DNA from 3 places in the Bradyrhizobium sp. 23AC genome. Region 1 is predicted to be linked to each of the others. Evidence: predicted binding sites of a transcription regulator. Region 1 holds the regulator's gene; each other region holds the start of a gene.
What was found. Region 1 encodes PhoB, which activates phosphate uptake and scavenging genes when phosphate is short. Its sites were predicted from a motif close to TGTCATNNANCTGTCAT; they were not measured.
Positions count from the first base shown of each region.

Region 2: ugpB (sn-glycerol-3-phosphate ABC transporter substrate-binding protein UgpB) is a predicted target of PhoB. The motif match lies at 4,652-4,668, and genes of this name have one in related genera.
Region 3: RAD10_RS16020 (acetoacetate decarboxylase) is a predicted target of PhoB. The motif match lies at 4,289-4,305, and genes of this name have one in related genera.

Region 1 is NZ_JAVAYN010000001.1:397,334-405,245, reverse strand. Features, by position in the region: gene pstA (phosphate ABC transporter permease PstA) at 1-660, shown strand, start outside; gene pstB (phosphate ABC transporter ATP-binding protein PstB) at 657-1,475, shown strand; gene phoU (phosphate signaling complex protein PhoU) at 1,487-2,203, shown strand; gene phoB (phosphate regulon transcriptional regulator PhoB) at 2,227-2,934, shown strand; gene RAD10_RS01935 (GcrA family cell cycle regulator) at 3,014-3,526, opposite strand; gene RAD10_RS01930 (aspartate aminotransferase family protein) at 3,983-5,191, shown strand; gene argF (ornithine carbamoyltransferase) at 5,191-6,114, shown strand; gene RAD10_RS01920 (Hsp33 family molecular chaperone) at 6,412-7,419, shown strand; gene RAD10_RS01915 (hypothetical protein) at 7,818-7,912, shown strand, end outside.
Region 2 is NZ_JAVAYN010000001.1:840,024-847,935, reverse strand. Features, by position in the region: gene RAD10_RS03955 (Hsp20 family protein) at 1-22, opposite strand, end outside; gene RAD10_RS03950 (sn-glycerol-3-phosphate import ATP-binding protein UgpC) at 309-1,394, opposite strand; gene ugpE (sn-glycerol-3-phosphate ABC transporter permease UgpE) at 1,503-2,351, opposite strand; gene ugpA (sn-glycerol-3-phosphate ABC transporter permease UgpA) at 2,351-3,232, opposite strand; gene ugpB (sn-glycerol-3-phosphate ABC transporter substrate-binding protein UgpB) at 3,283-4,599, opposite strand; gene RAD10_RS03930 (CaiB/BaiF CoA transferase family protein) at 4,818-6,038, opposite strand; gene RAD10_RS03925 (organic hydroperoxide resistance protein) at 6,227-6,652, opposite strand; gene RAD10_RS03920 (MarR family winged helix-turn-helix transcriptional regulator) at 6,808-7,266, shown strand; gene RAD10_RS03915 (GIY-YIG nuclease family protein) at 7,279-7,515, opposite strand; tRNA gene RAD10_RS03910 (tRNA-Ala) at 7,703-7,778, opposite strand; gene RAD10_RS03905 (TIGR02300 family protein) at 7,870-7,912, opposite strand, start outside.
Region 3 is NZ_JAVAYN010000006.1:21,948-29,859, reverse strand. Features, by position in the region: gene RAD10_RS16040 (IclR family transcriptional regulator) at 25-819, shown strand; gene RAD10_RS16035 (DUF3303 domain-containing protein) at 1,113-1,388, opposite strand; gene RAD10_RS16030 (YybH family protein) at 1,544-2,155, opposite strand; gene RAD10_RS16025 (patatin-like phospholipase family protein) at 3,073-4,248, opposite strand; gene RAD10_RS16020 (acetoacetate decarboxylase) at 4,448-5,227, shown strand; gene RAD10_RS16015 (transporter) at 5,340-6,356, shown strand; gene RAD10_RS16010 (carbohydrate porin) at 6,393-7,757, shown strand; gene RAD10_RS16005 (MFS transporter) at 7,754-7,912, opposite strand, start outside.

The DNA.
Region 1 (7,912 bases):
GGCCTGCGCAACGCGATCGTCGGTTCGATCATCATGACGTTGATCGGCGTCGGCATCGGCGCGCCGCTCGGCCTGTTCGCCGGTACCTACCTTGCCGAATACGGCCGCAACGACCGGCTGACCTCGGTGATCCGCTTCATCAACGACATCCTGCTCTCGGCGCCCTCGATCATCATCGGCCTGTTCATCTATGGCGCGGTGGTGGTGCCGATGCGTGGCTTCTCCGCGATCGCAGGCAGCCTGGCGCTCGCCGTCATCGTGATCCCGGTCGTGCTGCGCACCACCGAGGACATGCTGCTGCTGGTGCCGAATCCGCTGCGCGAGGCGGCCTCGGCGCTCGGCCTGCCGCGCTCGCTGGTGATCAAGCGCATCGCCTATCGTGCGGCCCGGTCGGGCCTCATCACCGGCGTGCTGCTCGCCACCGCCCGCGTCGCCGGCGAGACCGCGCCGCTGCTCTTCACCGCGCTGTCGAACCAGTTCTTCAGCCTCGGCCTGAACAAGACGATGGCCAACCTGCCCGTCACCATCAACAACTTCGTCCAGAGCCCCTACGCCTATTGGAAGCAGCTCGCCTGGAGCGGCGCGCTGCTGATCACGCTCACCGTGCTTGCCCTGAACATTGGCGCGCGCATCCTCGGCGCCGAGAGGACTGCAAAATGACCGACCTGTCCGTATCCATGAGTTCCAACGCTCATCTGGCCTCGCAGCCGCTGCCGGAAGCCCCGGCCAAGGTGACGGTGCGCAATCTCAATTTCTATTACGGCGAGCACCATGCGCTGAAGAACATCAACCTGACGCTGGGCGCCAACCGCGTCACGGCGTTCATCGGCCCGTCGGGCTGCGGCAAGTCGACCCTGCTGCGCATCTTCAACCGGATGTACGACCTCTATCCGGGCCAGCGCGCCACCGGTCAGCTCATGCTGGACCAGACCAACATTCTCGACCCCAGGCTCGACCTCAATCTGCTGCGCGCCCGGGTCGGCATGGTGTTCCAGAAGCCGACGCCGTTCCCGATGACGATCTACGAGAACATTGCCTTCGGCATCCGCCTCTACGAGAAGATCTCGAAGTCCGAGATGGACGACCGCGTCGAGAAGGCGCTGCGCGGCGGCGCGCTCTGGAACGAGGTCAAGGACAAGCTCAACGCCTCCGGCCTGTCGCTCTCCGGCGGCCAGCAGCAGCGCCTGTGCATCGCCCGCACCGTCGCGGTGCGGCCTGAAGTGATCTTGTTCGACGAGCCCTGCTCGGCGCTCGATCCGATCTCGACCGCCAAGGTCGAGGAGCTGATCCAGGAACTGTCCGAGAACTACACGATCGCGATCGTCACCCACAACATGCAGCAGGCCGCGCGCGTCTCCGACAAGACCGCCTTCATGTATCTCGGCGAGCTGATCGAGTTCGACGACACCAGCAAGATCTTCACGTCGCCGAGCGACCGGCGCACGCAGGATTACATCACCGGCCGGTTCGGCTGAGGAGACGCGACATGGGTACTGAACATACCGCAAAAGCTTTCGACACCGACCTCCAGGAGCTCACCCGCCTGGTCGCCGAGATGGGCGGCATCGCCGAGCGCATGATCGTCGATTCCGTCGACGCGCTGATCCGCCGCGACGTCGCGCTCGGCCAGCGCGTCGTCACCATCGACGCCGAGCTCGACGCGCTGCAGAAGCGCATCGAGGAACGCGCGGTGCTCACCATCGCCCGCCGCCAGCCGATGGCGGTGGATCTGCGCGAGATCGTCGGCGCCATGCGCGTTGCGACCGACCTCGAGCGCATCGGCGACCTCGCCAAGAACATGGGCAAGCGCGTCGCCGCGCTGGAGACCGACTTCCATCCGCTGAAACTGTTCCGCGGCCTGGAGCACATGACCGACCTCGTGCAGCAGCAGGTCAAGTCGGTGCTGGACGCCTATGCCGCGCATGATCTGCCGGCGGCGATGGCGGTGTGGAAGGGCGACGAGGAAGTCGACGCGATCTGCACCTCGCTGTTCCGCGAGCTCCTCACCTACATGATGGAGGATCCGCGTAACATCTCGTTCTGCATCCATCTGATGTTCTGCGCCAAGAACATCGAGCGGATCGGCGACCACGCCACCAACATCGCCGAGACCGTGTTCTACATGATCGAGGGCCAGGCGATCACCGACAAGCGGCCGAAGGGCGACATGACAACCTTCGCCACGACGGTCCCGAATACCTGAAGACTTGAAGGAGCGACGACCCGATGGGCGCACGCATTATGGTGGTTGAGGACGAGGAAGCTCTCACCGAGCTGCTTCGCTACAACCTCGAAGGCGACGGCTATGACGTCGAGACGGTCATGCGCGGCGACGACGCCGACACCCGCCTCAAGGAGCACATCCCGGACCTGATCGTGCTCGACTGGATGCTGCCGGGCCTGTCGGGCATCGAGCTGTGCCGTCGCCTGCGCACGCGGCCCGACACCAAGCAGCTCCCGATCATCATGCTCACCGCGCGCGGCGAGGAGAGCGAGCGGGTGCGGGGACTTGCGACCGGCGCCGACGACTACATCGTCAAGCCGTTCTCGGTGCCGGAGCTTTTGGCGCGCGTGAAGGGCCTGCTGCGCCGCGCCAGTCCTGAGCGGCTCGCGACAGTGCTCGCCTATGGCGACATCGAGCTCGACCGCGACAAGCGCCGCGTGGCGCGCTCGGGCCGGCCGATCGATCTCGGCCCGACCGAATATCGTCTGCTGGAGTTCTTCCTGGAGCATCCCGGCCGCGTGTTCTCGCGCGAGCAGCTGCTCGACAGCGTCTGGGGCCGCGACATCTACATCGACGAGCGCACCGTCGACGTCCATATCGGCCGCCTGCGCAAGCTGCTCAATCTCGGTCGCGAGCAGGACCCGATCCGCACCGTCCGCGGCGCCGGCTACGCGCTCGACGATCGCTTCGCGAAGGCGGAGCAGACGTAAGGTTTGCTCGCGATAAGCCAACAAAAAAGCGCGCCGGCCAGCGCGCTTTTCTTTGTCTCGATGTCGCCTGAGCCCGTGCTCAGCGCGGACCCGGCTTCGCCGGCGCGCGACGGCGATCCGCCGCCGGCTGATACGCCACGCGCGAGTGCTGGGCGCAGTAGGGCAGGCCGGACAGCGCCTTGCCGCCGCAGAAGAAGAAATCCGGGCTCGAGGGATCGCCGACCGGCCAGTGGCAGGTCGCCTCGTTCAGCTCGAGCAGCGACAGCCGCTGGCTCATCGGCACCACGTTGTCGTAGGTGACCGGTTCAGCCTCCACCTCGACCTCGAAGGCCTGTGCCAGCGCGGTGTTGCCGCGCGCGATGGGGCGGGTCACCCGCATCATGTGCTGCGCGGGACGCGCCTTGCGCGGCCGGGGCGCTGCCGATGAAGGGCTCTTGGCGCGGCCGGACAGACCGAGCCTGTGCACTTTGCCGATCACGGCATTGCGGGTCACATTGCCGAGCTCAGCTGCGATCTGGCTGGCCGAAAGTCCGGCCTCCCAGAGCTTTTTCAGCTGCTCGACGCGATCGTCGGACCAGGTCAAAACCGTCATTGCACCCTTTCCCTCGCTACGCGCCAGCCATCCTGGGGCCTCGCAGCGATTGCCTAAGTCTTCAAAAACCCGTGCCGCCAGAATCCCTTAAGGCTCGCCGGACGCGTGACTGACGCCCGAACGTTTACGCCGGTACATGAGGACTCTTGAGATCAGAACCGCTGCACGAGATGTCGTATCTGACAATCCAAACGCTACAATATGGCGTGACTCCCGCGCAAGAGTCCGCCGACTCGCTTCCACATGTTCCGTGGTGAAAACCCGCAAAATCGGCACCGCAAGACTACGGATTCAGCGTTTCCCGAGGCTTTCCGGGCGGCATTGACACCCGTCTTGCCAAGCATAAGATAGTCCCGCGTGCCGCCCTTAAAAGGCGGCACGTTTCGTTTTCCGGGCCGGTCGATGGTGCGTTGCGCAATGCACGCGTCACACCGTCCTCAACATTCAAGTGACATCATGACTAACAGCGCAGCGCCGCATTTGCTCCCCGTTTTCGCCAGAGCCGACCTCGGCTTCGAGCGCGGCGAAGGCTGCTGGCTGATCGCGACCAATGGCGATCGCTATCTCGATTTCACCTCGGGCGTGGCTGTGAATGCGCTCGGCCATTGCCATCCGCATCTGATCAAGGCGCTGCAGGAGCAGGCGACGAAGCTCTGGCACATGTCGAACCTGTTCCAGAGCCCGGATGGCGAGAAGCTCGCCAACCGGCTTTGCAACGAGAGCTTTGCCGACTTCGTGTTCTTCTGCAATTCGGGCGCCGAAGCGCTGGAGGGCGTGATCAAGCTGGTCCGGCATCATCACTTCTCCAAGGGCCATCCGGAACGTTATCGCATCATCACCTTCGAAGGCGCGTTTCATGGCCGCACCCTGGCAACGCTCGCGGCGACCGGCTCTGCAAAATATCTCGAAGGCTTCGGTCCGCCCATGGAAGGCTTCGACCAGGTGCCGCATGGCGATATCGAGGCCGTCAAGAAGGCGATCGGCCCGCACACCGCCGGCATCCTGATCGAGCCGATCCAGGGCGAGGGCGGCGTGCGCTCGGCAACGCCGACCTTCCTCAAGGCGTTGCGCCAGCTTTGCGACGAGAAGGGCCTGCTGCTCGCCTTCGACGAGGTGCAGACCGGCATGGGCCGGGCCGGCGATCTGTTCGCCTATCGGCGCACCGGCGTCACACCTGACGTGATGTCGCTGGCGAAGGCGCTCGGCGGCGGCTTCCCGATCGGCGCTGTGCTGGCGACCGCGGATGCGGCAGCCGGCATGGGGCCCGGCTCGCACGGCTCGACCTTCGGCGGCAATCCGCTGGCGATCTCCGCGGCCAATGCGGTGCTCGACGTCATGCTCAAGCCCGGCTTCTTTGACCACGTGCAGAAGATGTCGCTGCTGCTGAAGCAGAAGCTCGCCTCCGTGATCGACCGTCATGGCGATGTCGTCAGCGAAGTGCGCGGCGAGGGCCTTCTGATCGGCATCAAGGCCGTGGTGCCCTCCGGCGATCTCGTCGCGGCACTGCGCAATGAAAAACTGCTCACGGTGGGTGCCGGCGACAATGTCGTGCGTTTCCTGCCGCCACTGATCGTGACCGAAGCCGAGATCGAGGACAGCGTCGGGCGGCTCGAGCGCGCCTGCGCCGCAATCTCGTCCAGCCAGACCAAGCGGGCGGCAAGCTGATGAGCAAGTCCCCGAAGCACTTCCTCGATATCAACGAGCTGCCGCTGTCGGAGCTCAAGACCATGCTCGCGGCGTCCTCCGCCATGAAGGCGAAGCAGAAGGCGCAGCAGCCGGTCAGGCCGCTCGAAGGCAAGACGCTGGCGATGATTTTCGAGCGCCCGTCGACCCGGACACGCGTGTCGTTCGACGTCGCGATGCGCCAGCTCGGCGGCGAGCCCATCATGCTCACCGGTGCCGAGATGCAGCTCGGCCGCGGCGAGACCATCGCCGACACCGCGCGCGTGCTGTCGCGCTATGTCGATGCCATCATGATCCGTATCCTCAACCACGATGCGCTGCTGGAGCTTGCGGCCAACGCCACCGTGCCCGTCATCAACGGCCTGACGCGGCGCTCGCATCCCTGCCAGGTGATGGCCGACCTCATGACCTATGAGGAGCATCGCGGCCCGATCGAGGGCAAGACGGTGGCCTGGACCGGCGACGACAACAACGTGCTGGCGTCCTGGGCTCACGCCGCTGAGCGCTTCAAATTCCAGCTCAATGTCGCAACGCCGCCGGAGCTCGCGCCGAAAAAAGCGATGCGCGACTTTATCAAGGCGACCGGCGCGCCGATCATGCTCGGCACCGATCCGGAGGCCGCCGTGAAGGGGGCCGACTGCGTCGTCACCGACACCTGGGTGTCGATGGGCGACAAGGAAGGCGAGCATCGTCACAACGTGCTCAAGCCCTATCAGGTCAACGGCAAGCTGATGTCGCTGGCCAAACCCGATGCGTTGTTCATGCACTGCCTGCCCGCCCATCGCGGCGAGGAGGTCACCGATGACGTGATCGACGGTCCGCAATCGGTCGTGTTCGACGAGGCCGAAAATCGCCTGCACGCGCAGAAGGGCATTCTGGCCTGGTGTTTTGACGCGGTGAAGTAAGGGCGCTCGAAGCCCGGCCGCGGCCTCACACACAACTGTCGTCCCGGACAAGCGCGCCTAAAGCGCGCGCAGATCCGGGACCCATAACCACAGGAAGTCGTTTGGCGAGGGCTCGGAGTTGTCATCGCTGGCTGCAACGTAGTCCTGTGGTTATGGGTCCCGGATCTGCGCTTCGCTACGCTACGCTTGTCTGGGACGACAGCGACCTTGAGACGGCTTGATACAGTCCAATTCGCATCCGGAACACGTCACCCAGCGCCCCTTCCATTTTTCACCCACCGACCCCAGATAACGCCCATGGTTTCCCAATCCCCTCAGATGAAAGCCGGCCCCGAAGGCCCGGTTCGCGCGCCATCAGCGGTTCCGATTGATGACGCGGTGTTGCCCTACGAGGTCGACGCGCTCGACGTGCGCGGGCGCCTGGTGCGGCTTGGCCCGGCGCTCGACGAGATCCTGACCAAGCACGATTACCCCGCGCCGGTCGGCAAGCTGCTCGGCGAGGCCATCGTGCTGACGACGCTGCTCGGCTCGGCGCTGAAATTCGAGGGGCGCTTCATCCTGCAGGCCCAGACCGACGGCCCGGTGTCGTTCCTGGTCGTCGACTACATGGCGCCGGATCGCCTGCGGGCCTATGCGCGCTTCGATGCCGCGCGTCTCGGCGATACCAGGGATTCCGGCACGCTGCTCGGCCGCGGTCATCTCGCCATGACCATCGACCAGGGCCCCGACATGAGCCGCTATCAGGGCCTGGTCGCGCTCGACGGCGGCAGCCTCGAAGACGCCGCCCACGAATATTTCCTGCGCTCCGAGCAGATCCCGACGCGCGTGCGCCTCGCGGTTGGCGAGGAGTGGCGCTCCAACGACGGCGGCAAGCATCGCTGGCGCGCCGGCGGCATGCTGATGCAGTTTCTGCCGAAGGCGGCGGAGCGCGCGCGGCAGGCCGATCTGCATCCCGGCGATGCCCCCGATGGCGTCGAGGTGCACAGCGTTGCCGAAGACGACGCCTGGGTCGAGGCGCGTTCGCTGATCGAGACCGTCGAGGACGTCGAGCTGATCGATCCCGAGCTCTCCGGCGAGCGGCTGTTGTTCCGCCTGTTTCACGAGCGCGGCGTGCGCGTGTTCAATCCGATGGTCCTCAAGGCGCAATGCTCCTGCTCGCGCGATGCGGTCGCCTCGATGCTCAAGAGCTTCTCGCCCGACGACCGCGCCGCCATGGTCAAGGACGACAAGGTCGTCGTCACCTGCGAGTTCTGCAGCTCGGTGTACGATTTCACGCCGGACGAGGCCGGCGTGGAGGATGCGTAGCGAGCTCTCGTAGGGTGGGCAAAGGCGCACTTGCGCCGTGCCCGCGATCTCTCGATGACGACCAAAAACGTGGGCACGCTTCGCTTTGCCCACCCTACGGCAGCTTGCTGTGTCGCCCTCTGTCAATCCGCCTTGCCAAAAATATTCCACTTTACCGAAATTCGGTTTCGGCGTATGTGTCGCCCATCCCGGTTCACCCAAGAGGGGCGATGATGTGTCGTCACTATCGCGAGCCGGGCTTGCGGTGGACGCGGCAGCGTCGGCACGAGAGGTGCGGGCAGGGCGGGTAGTCCCTGTGAGCCCGAGGCTTCGTGTGGATGAGCGGCGCTGACCAGTTCGTCTCGCCACATTCTTTCGGCAACGTCGACAAGGCCGGGAGATAATGTGGTGACCAGCGAATGCGCGTACGGCAAAACCGTGTGGTCCAGGCCGTCGTTGCTACGGTCAAGCCTTTCGAAGATGCGCGCGAGCCCAACCGGGTGGACGGCATCGT
Region 2 (7,912 bases), 440 kb from region 1:
ATAACGTGGGAACACGAGACATAGTTTACAAAGTCCTCGCAGAAAGCGACTTTGGTGCATCAGGGCCCTGAGAGGCGCCCCTTGATCAACAATATGGGCATATCCCCGTGTCGGTTCAAGCAGGTAGCCGGGGAGCTGTGGATGGGCCATTTCGGCCGTAACGCGGTTCATCGCCGCACGGACGCTTCCGGAACGTCATGGCTGCGCAGGGCCAAACCGCGACGCGATTTATCCCAATGAAAACAGACCCCCTTCTACTGTGCATGGGGTTGTTTTCGCATTTGTGTTGTCAGGCCTTTCGGAGCCGATCAGGCCTCTAGCCGCGTCCGCCCGTCGCCGCTGAACAAATGCAGCTTCGCCCGCAGCGCCGCGACGCGGATTTTCGCGCCGATGGCGGGAGCCTCGGTTCCGGGAATGCGGACGATGATCTCGCCGGGCGGCAGCTCGCCGGGGGTGGCGGCGACGCGCTGCTCCTCCTGCTCGCGCGAGCCGTAGACGAAGGTTTCGGCGCCGACGCGCTCGATCGCCTCCACGGTCAGCGGCAAAGCGACGCCGCCGGCCGGGGTCTGGTCGGTGATGACGAAATCTTCCGGGCGGATGCCGAGAATGCCGGCGTCAGAGGCACTGCCACCGAGCTGCGATCTGATCTCTTCCGGGCGCGTCGACATCAAATTCATCGGCGGCGCGCCGATGAAGGAGGCGACGAACGTGGTCGCCGGCTTCTCGTAGATCGCCAGGGGATTGCCGACCTGCTCGACCTGGCCGCCGTTCATCACGACGAGAATGTCGGCGAGCGTCATGGCTTCGAGCTGGTCGTGGGTGACGTAGATCGACGTGGTGTTGAGTCGGCGCTGCAATTTGCGGATCTCGACGCGCATTGCGATACGGAGCTTCGCATCGAGGTTCGACAGCGGCTCGTCGAACAGAAACACCTTCGGCTGGCGCACGATGGCGCGGCCCATGGCGACGCGCTGGCGCTGGCCGCCCGAGAGCTGGCGCGGCTTGCGCTCCAGCATCGGCGTGAGCTCGAGCACGCGTGCGGCTTCGTCGACGCGGGACTTGATCTCGGTCTCCTTCATGCCGCGGTTGCGCAGGCCGTAGGCCATGTTGTTGAAGACGCTCATATGCGGATAGAGCGCGTAGTTCTGGAACACCATGGCGATGTCGCGATCGGCGGGCTCGACCTGGTTGACCACGCGTCCGCCGATATCGATCTCGCCGCCGGTGACGGTCTCCAGGCCCGCGACCATGCGCAGCAAGGTGGACTTGCCGCAGCCGGAGGGGCCGACCAGCACGCAGAACTGTCCGTCGCCGACATCGACGTTGACGCCCTTGATGGCCTCGAAGCCGCCGAGATAGGTCTTGCGGACGTTGCGCAGGGTGACGTTAGCCATGGGTTTTTCCAGCGAATAGCGAATCGGGAGTGGCGAGTTGGGAAGGCGGGCAAGCGGAAGCGCTCAATGAATCATCCATTCGCCATTCGCTACTCACCACTCGCCCCTTCATTTTTCCGTCTCGACCAGGCCGCGCACGAACAGTTTCTGCATGGCGACGACGACGAACACCGGCGGCAGCATGGCCAGCACGGCGGTCGCCATCACGATCGGCCATTCGGTCAGCGCGTCGGTGGTGGTGATCATCTTGCGGATGCCGACCTGGATGGTCTGCATGTCGTCGCGGGTGGTGATGAGCAGCGGCCAGAGATATTGATTCCAGCCGAGGATGAACAGGATCACGAACAGCGCCGCCATGTTGGTGCGCGACAGCGGCAGCAGCGTATCCCAGAAGAAGCGCAAGGGACCCGCGCCGTCAATGCGGGAGGCTTCCAGGAGTTCGTCCGGCACCGTCATGAAGAACTGGCGGAACAGCAGCGTCGCGGTGGCCGAGGCGATCAGCGGCAGCGCCAGGCCCGCATAGCTGTCGAGCATGTGCAGATCGGCGACGATCTTGTAGGTCGGATAGATGCGGACCTCGACCGGCAGCATCAGGGTGATGAAGATGATCCAGAAGATCGCCATCCGGAACGGAAAGCGGAAATACACGATCGCATAGGCCGAGATGATCGAGATCGCGATCTTGCCGATCGCGATCAGCAGCGCCATCACCAGCGAGTTCAATATCATGTTGCCGACCGGCTCGCGGGTCGAGCCGCTCGTGCCGACGAAGATGGTTTGATAATAGGTCTCGAAGAAATGACCGCCCGGCAGCAGCGACATCTGCCCGTTCGCGATCAGCGCATTGTCCTGGGTCGAGGCGATGAACGCGATGTAGACCGGGAAGGCGACGATCGCGATTCCGATCCAGAGAATGATGTGCGCGACGTAGCGCCGAAAGCCCTCTTCCTCGACCATCAGTAGGTCACCTTGCGTTCGACGAAGCGGAACTGGATTCCCGTCAGCACGATGACCATGACCATCAGGATCACCGATTGCGCCGCGGAGCTGCCGAGATTGCCGCCGAGCAGGCCGTCGGAATAGACCTTGTAGACCAGCGTCTCGGTCGACTTGCCGGGACCGCCGCGGGTCATGGTGTCGATGATGCCGAACGTGTCGAAGAAGGCGTAGACGATGTTGACGACCAGCAGGAAGAAGATGGTCGGCGACAGCAGCGGGAAGGTCACGGTCCAGAACCGGCGCATCGGACGGGCACCGTCGATCGCGGCAGCTTCGAGCACGCTTCGCGGGATGCTCTGCAGGCCGGCGAGGAAGAACAGGAAATTGTAGGAGATCTGCTTCCAGGCGGCGGCGAGGATGATCAGCGTTGCCGCCTGGTCACCGTCGAGCAGCGGATTCCAGTCGATCCCGATCGCGCGCAGGTAGCGCGCGATGATGCCCAGCGAGGGATGCAGCATGAAGATCCAGAGCACGCCGACGACCGGCGGCGCCACCGCATAGGGCCAGATCAAGAGGGTGCGGTAGAGCATCGAGCCGCGCAGTGGCTTGTCCGCCATGACGGCGAGCAGCAGCGCAAAGGACAACGACGAGACCGCGATGGCGAACGAGAAGAAGAAAGTGCGGAGGATCGCCTCGAAATAGGCGGGCTCCCTGAACAGGTCGAGATAGTTGTCGAACCAGACGAAGCTCGTCGACAGGCCGAAGGCGTCCTGGAGCAGGAAGGACTGGATCACCGCCTGCAGGGCCGGCCAGTAGAAGAATAGCAGGACGATCGCGAGCTGCGGCGCAACCAGCGCGTAAGGCAATAGCCTGGATTGGAAAATGGCTTGCTTTTGCATGGTATCCGCCGAAAGCGGCAGGCCGGGGGACCGGCCTGCCGCTCATCGCCTCACTTGACGGCGGTCTTTTCGAACTGCCGCAGCATGGTGTTGCCGCGCTCGACGGCGGCATCCAGCGCCTGCTTGGCGGTCTTCTTGCCGGCCAGCGCCTGCTCGATTTCTTCCGACCAGACGTCACGGAGCTGAACCATGTTGCCGAGGCGCAGACCGCGCGAGTTCTCGGTCGGCTCCTTGTTGGTCAGCTCGAGCAGCGGGGTCTCGAGATAGGGCTGGTCCTTGTAGAAGCCCTCGGCCTTGGCCTTCTCATAGGCCGCCTTGGTGATCGGCAGATAGCCCGAGGCCTTGTGGATGTAGACTTGGCGATCGGTGTCGGAGAGGAAGGTCAGGAATTTTGCGACGCCCTTGTATTCGTCGGCCGGCTTGCCGCCCATGACCCAGAGCGAAGCGCCGCCGATGATCGAGTTCTGCGGCGCGCCCTTTGCCTCCGGATAATACGGCATCGGCACAGCGGTGAAGTTGAACTTGGCCTGGGCCTTGACGTTGCCGAAGAAGGCCGACGAGGTCAGGTAGATCGGGCATTCGCCCGAGGTGAAGCGGCCTTCGCCGGTGTTGGTACGGCCAGCATAGTCGTAGACCTTGGTCTTCTGGAGCTCGACCAGGTTTTCGAGATGCTTGACCTGGAGCGGCCCGTTGAACTCGAGCTTGGTGTCGAAGCCGTCGAGGCCGTTGGCCTTGCTGGCGAGCGGGACGTTGTGCCAGGCGGAGAGTTGCTCGAGATTGACCCAGGTGACCCAGGAGCCGGAGAAGCCGCAGGTGTCATGACCGGCAGCCTTCAGCTTCTTGGCGGCCTCGAACGTCTCGGGCCAGGTTTTCGGGATCGCGACATTGGCCTTCTTCAGCTCGTCGAGATTGACCCACATGACGGTGGACGACGAGTTGAAGGGGAACGACAGCATCTCGCCCTTCGAGGTCGAGTAGTAGCCGGTGATGGCGGGCAGGTAGATCTTGGGATCGAACTTCTCGCCGGCGTCGGCCATCAGCTTGTAGACGGGCTTCACCGCGCCGGTCGCAGCCATCATGGTGGCGGTGCCGACCTCGAACACCTGCATGATGTGCGGTGCGTTGCCGGCACGAAACGCCGCGATGCCCGCGTTCATGGTGTCGGCGTAATTGCCCTTGTAGGTCGGAACGACCTTGAAGTCGCTCTGCGACGCGTTGAAGTCGTTGGCGAGCTTGACGATGACGTCGTTGTTGGCGCCGGTCATCGCGTGCCACCACTGGATTTCCGTCACGGCCAGCGCCGGCGACGCCGTCATGCCAACCGTGAGTGCAAATGCGGCAGCCGCCCCAAAGTGTCGAAGAGCCATCAAGTAAACCTCCCTTGGCCGTCAAAAGAAGCGCTTGCGCTAGCAGCGCCATATGACGTTCACATGACTGTGTAAGCGGCCGAAACGAAAGCGGCAAGCGCTGGAAAAGGGAAGCCGGCAAATAGGCGAAGACGGAGCGGGCAGCCTCCTCCGTTCGCGGTGCACTATCGTGCCCGCGCCGCACTGCGGCATCATTCGTTGGACGGAGGTGGTCGCCTCTAGCGCTTGCGCTCGGGGCCGCAGACGGTGCCCTTCTCGACCATCGCGTCGATCTCGGCCTTGGAGTAGCCGAACTCGCCCAGCACCTCCTGGGAGTGCTGGCTGAATTTCGGCGGCAGCCGGCGCAGGCTCGGCTTGCTGCGGTCGAGCCGGATCGGCGAGGCGACGCCCTTGTACCAGTCCTTCTCGATAATATCGCCGCGCGCGATCGTGTGCGGGTTGGTCAACGCCTGGTCGATCTTCTGCACGGGCCCTGCGGGCAGGCCCGCGGCGAGCAGGCGATTGCACAGCGGCTCGGCCTCGTGCTGGCTGAACACGGCAGCAAGCTCGGCGCGCAGCGCCTCGCGGTTGGCGATGCGGTCCTTGTTGCGGGCAAAGCGCGGATCGGTGCCGAGCTCGGGCTTGCCGATCTCCTTGGCGAGCTTGCGGAAGGTGCCGTCATTGCCGACGCCGATAAAGATGTTGTCCGTCTTGGTCGGGAAGATCGCGTAGGGCACGAGGTTCGGATGCTCGTTGCCGGTCAGCGACGGCGGCTTGCCATGCATGAAATAATTCGCGGTGTGCGGATGCATGATGGCAAGGCCGGTCTCGTACAGCGTCGTCTCCAGGAACTGCCCCTTGCCCGAGCGCTGCCGCTCCGACAGCGCCATCAGGATGCCAATCGCCGCGTAAAGTCCCGTCGTGATGTCGACCAGGGGCACGCCGATCCGCATCGGTCCGCTCTCGGGCGAGCCGGTCGCGGCGATCATGCCGGTCATGGCCTGGATGATGGCGTCATAGCCGGGATTGCCGCCGCGCGGCCCGTCGGCGCCGAAGCCGCAGATCCGGCAATGCACGAGGCGCGGGAATTTCTTGCTGAGCACATCGTTGCCGATGCCCCATTTCTCCAGCGTGCCCGGCTTGAAATTCTCGATCAGGACGTCGGCGGTCTCCAGCATCTTGAGCAGCACGATGCGGCCACCCTCGGAGGCGAGGTCGAGGCCGATCGAGCGCTTGTTGCGGTTGATGCCGACGAAATAGGCCGCGTCCTCCTCGTGGAAGGGAGGGCCCCATTCACGCACCTCGTCGCCCGCGGGCGGCTCGACCTTGATCACGTCGGCGCCGTGGTCGGCGAGGATCTGGGTGCAGTAGGGACCGCCGAGCACGCGCGTGAGATCGATGACGCGCAATCCGCTCATTGCGCCCAATGCGGCTTCAGAACTGGCGGCTTCAGAACTCATGCCTTCGCTTCCCCTGTGTCGATATTTGGTCACAGGCCTAGCGAGGTTCGCACAAGCCAGCAATGGCCTGTTGCGTAGGGGCGTATGCACTGCCGGCCGCATGCCGCGGCATGGCAAATCAGGATTGGCAGATCAGCGGAAGCGGCCGGCCCGAGGGGGATCCCGGGCCAGCCAATCCGCACTTTCGATCAGACGACCGTCAGGCGAACGTCGACATTGCCGCGCGTGGCATTGGAGTACGGGCACACCTGGTGCGCCTTCTCGACCAGCGCCTCGGCTTCCGCGCGGGCGAGGCCCGGCAGCGAGACGGCGAGATCGATGTCGAGACCGAAGCCGCCCTCGGAGCGCGGGCCGATGCCGACGGTCGAGGTGACGGAGGCATCGGCCGGAACCTTCGGCCCGCCCTGCGACGACACGAACTTCATCGCGCCGATGAAACAGGCGGCATAGCCGGCCGCGAACAGCTGCTCGGGATTGTTGCCGGCGCCGCCGCCGCCGCCGAGCTCCTTCGGCGTGGTGAGCTTGACGTCGAGCGCGCCGTCGAGGGTTGCAGCATGGCCATCACGGCCGCCGGTGGCCTTGGCGCTGGTCTTGTAGAGGACGTTCACGGACATTGTCGTCTCCTCGGGTCTTCCGGTTGGGGTGCGCTCTGTATCGCAAACAATTTGATTGTGCGCAATTGAAAATAGCATGGCTCACATTTAATTGTTCGCAATTGAATGTGCCGCCCGCCGGCCCCAGAATGGGAGGAAATCCCGTGAGATTCTCCATGCCCCGGAAGCTATCGACCCTCGATCCGCAACGCCTCGACAACCAGATCTGCTTCGCGGTCTATTCGGCCGCGCACGCCTTCAACCGCGTCTACAAGCCGCTGCTGGACCGGCTGGGCCTGACCTATCCGCAATATCTGGTCATGCTGGTGCTGTGGGAGCGCGACGACGTGCCGGTCAAGGACATCGGCGAGCGGCTGTTCCTGGATTCGGGCACGCTGACGCCGCTGCTCAAGCGGCTCGAGGCCGCCCATCTCGTCAGGCGCACCCGCTCGAGCGAGGACGAGCGTCAGGTCTTGATCGCGCTGACGGCGCAGGGCCATGCGCTGAAGGAAAAAGCCCGCAGCGTGCCACAGTCGATCCTGGCGGCCTCGGACTGCTCGGTGTCGGAACTGGTGTCGATGAAGGACGAGATCGTCGCGCTGCGGGATCGGCTGAACGCGGTGATCGGGGAGTAGGGGGTTCGGCGATCAGAAATGCTTCTTTGCGAGAGCGCGTCCTGAGCCAGATTTCAGATATCGCTCGAACGCAACAGCGCGTGCAGCGTCGTCGAAGGCGAAATAGGTCCTAATTCGCCAAGGCCCAAATTTGGAGGTGTGCGGTACTTCGCCTGCGTTGTGCTTCGCCAAGCGTGCCCGCAAATCATCCGTGATGCCGACATAGAAGCGCTCGGAATCGAGACTTTCGAGGATATAGACGTATTTCATTCTGCTTCCTCCCCGGAGGGTAGGATAGCAGCCTCAAGGCACGTTTAGCGTGTTGCTTCAATGCAGCGTGGATATCAGCTTGAGCCCGCCGACGCCCTTCGGGCTATGGCGGGGCAGCCTTCGCTCGCTTCGCTACGAGAGACTTCCACAGGCTTGCCTAGCCGAAGCTCGCGAAGCGAGCGAAGGCTGGTGGAGCCAGGCGGGATCGAACCGCCGACCTCTTGCATGCCATGCAAGCGCTCTCCCAGCTGAGCTATGGCCCCTTAGTCCTTGCGGGGATCCTGGTGGATCACCCGCACCGGCGAGTCCTGGTGACTCGCGCGGTGCACCCTTTTTCACAGATCAGGGCTGATCTCAAGTCTCTTCATCACCTCCGACATCACCAATGATGTCGGTC
Region 3 (7,912 bases), on a different contig from region 1:
GGCGATTTTGGCCTGGTGGGGACAATGACGAAGCGCATTCAGAAGGACGGGCCATTGGATCGTGCTTTCGCGATCGTTCGGCACGTCGCCGACCAACGCAAAGCCGTCTCGGCGGCAGAGATCGCAAAGGCTCTCTCGCTGCCGCTGCCGACGGCGCACAGGCTGATCGGAAATCTCGAGGACCGCGGACTGCTTCAGAAGGCGTTGGGGACCAAGCGTTACGTTGTCGGAAACCAGCTCGTCACACTGTCCGCGGCCGTCATCGGAGCGGCCTTCCGCACCGCGCGACGGCACGCGGTGCTTCGGGCGGTTGCGGGAGAGATCGGCGAACAGTGCGAAATCGGCGTCGTCCGCGACAACGTCGTTGCCTATGTCGACAGCGTTCGCGTTTCGGAGCCGCAAGGCCTTCAGTTCAATCCGGGAGAAGCGGCGCCGCTACACTGCACGTCGACCGGAAAGATCTACATGAGCAGACTGCCTGAGCGGACGAGGGCGAGTTTGTGCCGCGCACTCCCTCTGACCAGATACACGGAAACGACGATCGTCGATGTCCACGGACTGATGAAGGTCCTCGAGGACACGCGGCAGAAGGGCTGGGCCAAGACAAACGAAGAATACGTCAAGGGCGTTGTGGGGTGCGCCGTCCCCATTCTGTCACCCGATCGAGAATTGATCGCTTGCCTGGGCGTCTCGGTGCCGGTAGCGCGCGTGAGTTTCGTCGAACTGGACCGGTTCATCGCGCCGCTTCAAAAGGCGGCCGCCTTGCTGTCGGAGACCATTCTGCAGGTTGAAGACGACGATGGGGCGGATGGCCAATGATGGCATCAGCGCTCTCGCTGGCGCGCCGGTTCTCCTCATGATTGGCTGGGCCAGCACGATAGGCGCGCGCCAATCGACCGGCTCGAGCAATGGGAGATTCGGCCCCTGTCTGAGCGCTAAAGCATGATCCGGAAAAGTGCGCCGCGGTTTTCCGAAAAGATCATGCTTAAACAACAACCTAAAGCGCGATGACGATTCATCCTAATCGCATCGCGCTTTAGCGGCGACGTCACCACGGTCGAGCACGTCACCACCGCCGGTTTTAGCGGCGGCAGCGACGTGAGTATTGATGATCAACGCTTGGGAAGCGACGCCATCACCTCGCCCGCGTCTCCGTCCTCAAGGCAGGGCGTGACGGTCAACGGGAGCAGGTCGGACCATTGTGCGAGCCAACGATACATGGCTTTTGGATCACTCGATTCAGAGATCGCAAATCCCTGTCCATTCATGCCATGCCAGCGACCCAGCATCTTGACGCCCTCGGGTGGTGCGCCACCGGTCTCGAGAAAGCGGGCGACGGCTGCATTGAAGGTGCCTTGAGGTACGCTCCAGGTGGTTATGAATTTCATGCGATTCTCCCATGACTAGAATTATCGGATGAATGTCGCGGCTGCGCCGCATGCGCACGATAGCGCCTGCGTATCGAATGACAACGGCGAATGAACACGCGCGTCGGTTTGATCCCTCCTGCTTCCTGCGCAAGCGCTGTTTGGACGTAAGACGGCTACTTGCCGTCGTTCCAGATGTCGGTGGCGAGCTTCCAGTCGTCTCCGACCTTCTCCCAGACGACGACATACTTTCCGGTCACGTCCTGCGGTGTCGATCCCTTGGTCTTCAGGACGAAGGTGCCGATCTCACGGGCCGCGGAAGAACCGAGCGGCTTGACATCCACCGTTGTGAGCTTCGGATCGGTCACTTGTTCAGCCATGCTTTTCCACATGACCTCGATGGCTGGTCGGCCTCGCACCATCGCGGAGCCGGGCGGGAGCGCGGTCGCATCGGCGCTGTAGAGGGACGCAATCCCGGAAAAATCTCCCTTGTTGAACATCTCGATCCATTTCGCATTGTTTGCTTCGATCTCGGCCTTCTGAGCCAAAGCCGGCGCGCTCAACGCGATCACGATTGCAATCGCCGATGCAATGTTGCGCATGATCATCTCCAGACTCAATGTACGATACAGATACAGGGGCAGTCGTCTTGTCTCGACGTGGATGCATTGAATGGCCCATCCCAGACCGGGGCAGACGCAACGGCAATTCCGGAGAATTACCGTCAGCACCGTTGACGAAGCTGCGCACTGGAAATTGACGGGCAATTGACCTAACGAGTATTCCATGTCGCGGCTCGAACGCTTGACCAGGCGCGCTCTTCGTCCCTGGCAGGCGCGGCCCGAAGGCGAGCGACTTGCTCGAAACGATCTGCTGTTGCCCGCCCCCGGTAATTAGGAGAGGGACCCGAACGCCCATTACGCTATTGCATCGAATATTCAGTCACGGTGGCACCCGCCCGCCGCCCGTCGGGCAAAACACCCTGTCAATCCCTCCACGCAAAAACATTCTTGTTTACCGAATTTCGGATATGTCGTATCAACGGCCCATCCCGCCCGCCACGAGGGGCGTTTCGCGATCGTCACGAGACGCGGGCCGGGAGGCGGTGGCCGCGACGGCGTCGGCGCGCTGGGCAGGCTGCAGGGCGGGAATCCCCGTGAGCAGCAGCACGCGCGATACGACACGGCGCTGGCGGCGTCCTCGGTTCGGCCTCGACGGCGAGCGCACGCAAGCCATCGGGGACAGGAACGGGGATGTGCGCGGACGGCAAAATCGTGTGGTCCTGACGCCCGGGGTCTGTGCGTCAAGTGTTGCGGTGATGTTGCGGCCCAACCGGGTCTGCACATCAGTCATCCGCAAGGCGACGGGGGCAATAGTGCATCGCTCCCCGGGGAGAGCACGACATAAGCCGTAAAGCCATTCGCGCAGGGAAGGCCGGTCGCCCGGCTACACCTGTTGTCCACCCCGTGCGCGTCTTGTTCGCACACGGGACCGCGGGTGCCAGCCGGCGCCCGGCCTTCCCTGCGCCCTTTCTGAACAAGAAGGGCAACGAAGAGAGCAAAGCTCGGGCGAAATGGGCCGCGAGAATGCGAGGCCGTGTCTGCTAGGTCGTAGGATGGGTAGAGCCCTTGCGAAACCCATCATGGTTCGACGTCGAAGAAGCGTTGATGGGTTTCGCTTCGCTCTACCCATCCTATGAGCGCTCCTACGCGCTCTCCGTCTCCCGGTGCACGTCGTGCACCACGAGTCCCATGCCTTCCTCCGGCATCTTGATCCAGTCGCGGCGCTTCAGGGTGCGCTTGGTGTCCTCATAGCCGCTGGTCCAGTGCTCGCGCATCGAGGTGCCCGAGAATTCGTGGTCCTTGGCGTCGCCCTCATAGGCCTTCTGCTGGTAGATCAGATGCAGGATCGCGATCTCCGGCATGTGGCACAGGCTCGCCTTGAGCTTGCGCTCCTCGTCGGACAGCTGCTCGTCCGGCAACTTCGCCAGCGCCTTGTGGAGCAGGACCTTCAGATTGTGGGTGCGGCGATAGACGTCGGTGTTGTGGCGCGTGCGCGAGGAATACATGATGTCCTTGTGGCGGGCCATCACGTCCTGGATCGAGCGCGGCAGCACGCCGCGCGCGCTGAACAGGTCGACCTGGAACACCAGCGAGTTGAGCGCATCCTCCTGGTCGAGCAGGTGCTGCAGCGGCGTGTTGGAGACGATGCCGCCGTCCCAGAAATGATCGGTGCCGATCCGCACCATCGGCAGCGCCGGGGGCAGGGCGCCGGAGGCCATGATGTGCTCCGGCTCGATCTCGTCATGGGAATTGTCGAAATAGATGAAATTGCCCGAGAGCACGTTGACCGCGCCGACCGCGAAACGGACCTTTTTCTCGTTGATGAGATCGAAGTCGACCAGCTCGAGCAGGCTCTCCTTCAACGGCATCGTGTCGTAATAGCTGGTCGCGGTGCGCGCGCCGACCGGGCTGAACCAGGGGTTCATTTGGTGCGGGGTGAAGAAGCCCGGCTGTCCCATCGCCGAGGTCATCCAGGCGCTGGTGAGATTGCGCCACTGGCGGAAGATGTCGCCGTCGGGCGTGTAGTGCCAGATCTTGCGGTTGGTGATGCGCTCCCAGAAGATGCGCAGCGCCTCCAGCCGCTTCTCCGGCCTGTTGCCGGCGATGATGGCAGAGTTGATCGCGCCGATCGAGACACCGCAGACCCAGTCGGGCTCGATGCCGGCCTCGTGCAGCGCCTGGTAGACGCCGGCCTGGTAGGCGCCGAGCGCGCCGCCGCCCTGCAGCACCAGCGCGACGCGATCGCAGCGCTCGGGCCGCCAGCCCCGCGAGGGCGCCTGATGTGTCTGATAGGTCGGTTGCGACGTGCGGGCGTCCATGGCGATGCCTCCTGCTTGCGCCAGACGATTGCGTCCCGCGGTGACGGCGTGATGACAAGGCGGCACCAATGCATCGCCGGCAACGCAGATCGACCACGCTGCAATGGCAGGGGTCGTGCGCCTGACGGAAAAGCTTCACATCGCAGTCAATGAGGATCGCTAGCAATTGCCGCCGATCAGGATTCACAGGAGACCAGCGATGCGAAGCGAAGACGTGCTGAGACTTCCGTCCATGCCCGCGGCGGGGCCGAGCTATCCGGCCGGGCCGTATCGGTTCGTCAACCGCGAATTCCTCGTCATCACCTACGAGACCGACCCGGTGCTGATCCGCGCCGGCCTGCCTGAGCCATTGCAGCCGATCGACCAGCCGATCGTGCATTACGAATGGATCAGGATGCCGGATTCTTCCGGCTTCGGCAGCTACACCGAATCCGGCCTCGTCATCCCCGCGCGTCTCAACGGCGAGGACGTCAACTTCGTCTCGCAGATGTATCTCGACGACGATCCGCCGATCGCCGCCGGCCGCGAGATCTGGGGCTTTCCCAAGAAATACGCCCACCCCAAGCTCGAGATCGTCAAGGACACGCTGACGGGCACGCTGGAATATGCCGGCCAGCTCGTCGCCATGGGCACCATGGGCTACAAGCACGAGAGCATGGCCGGCAACGGCGATCTCACCCGCGCCACGCTGTCGAAGACGCAGATCAATCTGAAGATGATCCCGGGCGTCGACGGCCGTCTCGAAGTCTGCCAGCTGGTCGCGATCAACCTCGTCGATATCGTGCCGAAGGGCTCCTGGATGGGGCCGGGCCGGCTGCATCTGGTGCCGCATGTCAACGCGCCAGTTGCGGATTTTCCGGTCCGCCGCTGCCTCGGGGCGCATCATTACATCGCCGATCTGACGCTGCCGTTCGGCCGCGTCGTGCACGACTACATCAGGCAAGCCGAGGCGGCCGCGACCGGGCTCGCGGCGGAATAGGGCGGCATCATCAAACTGTAACACTGGCGTAATTGAGTACCCGCGTGGGGGTCCGGAAGATGCCGTCAGCCATCTTCCGGAATGGGGCAGTTGTTGGCGGTTGGGGTTGGCCATGGCTGAGCCGGCAAAGCTTGTCAGCGCACTATCGGACGGCGAACCCGCCATTCCCGGCCTGGTCTGGGCCTTCCGCCTGCACGGCGACGGCAGTGCCGAGGCGCTGCCGGTCGAGCAGCCGATCGAGTTCAGCCATGACGGCCGGCTGTGGCTGCATTTCAACCTGACTGACGCGCGGGCGCGGCCCTGGATCGCGGCGTCGCAGCTGCCGCCGCTCGCGCGCGAGCTGCTGCTGTCGAGCGACACCTTCCAGCAGCTTCACGTCATCGATCACTGCGTCTATGGCGTGTTTTCCGACCTCGTGCGCGAGATCGACAGCGCGACGGAGGAGACCGCGTTCCTGCGCTTCGCCATGACCGAGCGGCTGCTGGTCTCCGGCCGCCATCAGGCGCTGTGCTCGGCGGACGCCACGCGGCGGGTGCTCGAAGGCGGCTACCGCGTCGACAACGTCGCCCATCTGCTCGAAAAGATCGTCGACGAGGTCGCCGACACGCTTGACCGGATGGCCGACAAGCTCGGCCAGGAGATCGACGATATCGAGGAGCGCATCCTGGCCGATGACGCCAAGCCGCAGATGCGCCGCAACCTCGGCCGGCTCCGCCGCACCTGCGTGCGGCTGCATCGGCAGCTGACCGGATTGCGCACGCTGTTTCACCGTCTCGATCAGAAGAACACCGATCATTTGTCGCCGGCGTTGCGGATCCAGGCCGGCAAGCTCGCGCAGCGGCTCGATGGCCTCGATCACGACATCGTCGAGCTGCGCGAGCGCAGTCGCCTGCTCGAGGAGGAGCTGCGCTTCAAGAACGAGGAGGAGAGCAACCGCCATCTCCACACCCTCTCCATCGTGACCTCGCTGTTGCTGCCGCCGACGCTGATCACCGGCATCTTCGGCATGAACACCAAGGGCCTGCCGCTGACCGAGGTCGAGAGCGGATTCCTCTGGGCCGCGGTACTGATGGCCTCCTCGGTTGCCGCGGCCTATCTGTTCATGCGGCGCACCGGTATCTTCAAGTAGCGTGTGTCGATCGTGAGTTGGGGGACCCAAATATCCGTGGCGGCCGCGCTTGCCGTGGCCTGCACGGCGACGAGCGCGCTCGCCGGCGCCAAGGACGAGAGCGCGGCCGCATGGCTGTTTCCCAAATGGTTCAACGCGTGGCATGACGGCCTTGCCGGCAAGGGCCTGAATTTCGGTGCCACCTATATCGCAGACAATATCGCCAACGCCGCCGGCGGCGTGAAGCGCGGTGCCGTCCATTTCGGCCGGCTTGATCTGTCGGTCGACGCCGACCTCGACAAGCTGGTCGGCTGGACCGGCGGCCGCTTTTACGCCAATGCCTTCATCATCTACGGCCAGGGCCTCTCCCGCAACTACGTGATGAACCTCGCCACCATCAGCGAGATCGAGGCGCTGCCGGACCAGCGGCTTTACAATGCCTATTTCGAGCAGAGCTTTTTCAATGACCGCCTGAACATCCGGGCCGGCCAGCAGGCCGCCGATGTCGAGTTCTTCGACAGCCAGACCGACGACCTCTTCATCAACGGCACCTTCGGCTGGCCCGCGATCAAGGCCAGCAATCTTCCGGCGGGCGGCCCGGCGCCACCGATCGCGGTGCCGGGCATTCGCATCAAGGCGGCACTGACCGACAAGATTATCGCGTATGGTGCGGTGTTCAATGGCGATCCGTCCGGGCCGGGCGATGTCGATCCGCAGCTGCGCGACCATCATGGCCTGGCATTCCGCATCAACGATCCGCCATGGGTGATCGGGCAGGTCCGCTTCAACTACGACATCGATATCGGCGGCCGCCCGCTCGCCGGCAATTTCACGCCGGGTGCGTGGAAGCATTACGGCTCGTTCGACAGCCAGCGCTTGACGGCGGAGGGGATGTCGATCGCCGATCCCGGCGGCAGCGGCATTCCCGCAAGACTCAAAGGCAATTACGGCATCTTCGCCGTGATCGAGCAGGTGCTGTATCGCCCGCCTGAGGTCACCGAGACCAGCACGTCGGCCTCGCTCCCCGGCATCACCGCGTTCGGCCGCATCGCCTACAGCCCGCCGGATCGCAATCTGATCGACCTCTATATGGACGGCGGCATCGGCTTCGTCGGCTTCACGCCGGGCCGTCCGCTCGACCGCTTCGGCGTCGCCATGGCCTACATGCGGATCTCGAATACCGCGCGCAATCTCGACGTCGACACGCAGGCCTTCACCGGCATCCGCAGTCCGGTGCGCAGCAACGAGACGCTGATCGAGATGATCTACGAGGCGCACATCAAGCCGGGCTGGCTGATCGCGCCTTACTTTCAATATGTGTTCCGTCCCTCCGGCGGCGTCCCGAATCCGAACGATCCGAGCGGTGTTTCGCGGATCGGTGACGCCGCAGTGTTCGGCGTCACCACCACGATTAGATACTAGGCCGAGGCCGCCGCCGGCTGCAGCTTCGGTTGCCGCGAGAGCGCCAGCACGATCAACGAGGCGAACACGCAGAGCGCGCCGGCGATGAAGAACGCAGGCAGGTAACTCTCATAGACGGTCCGCGACAGGCCGGCACCGAAGGCGGCGGTACCGGC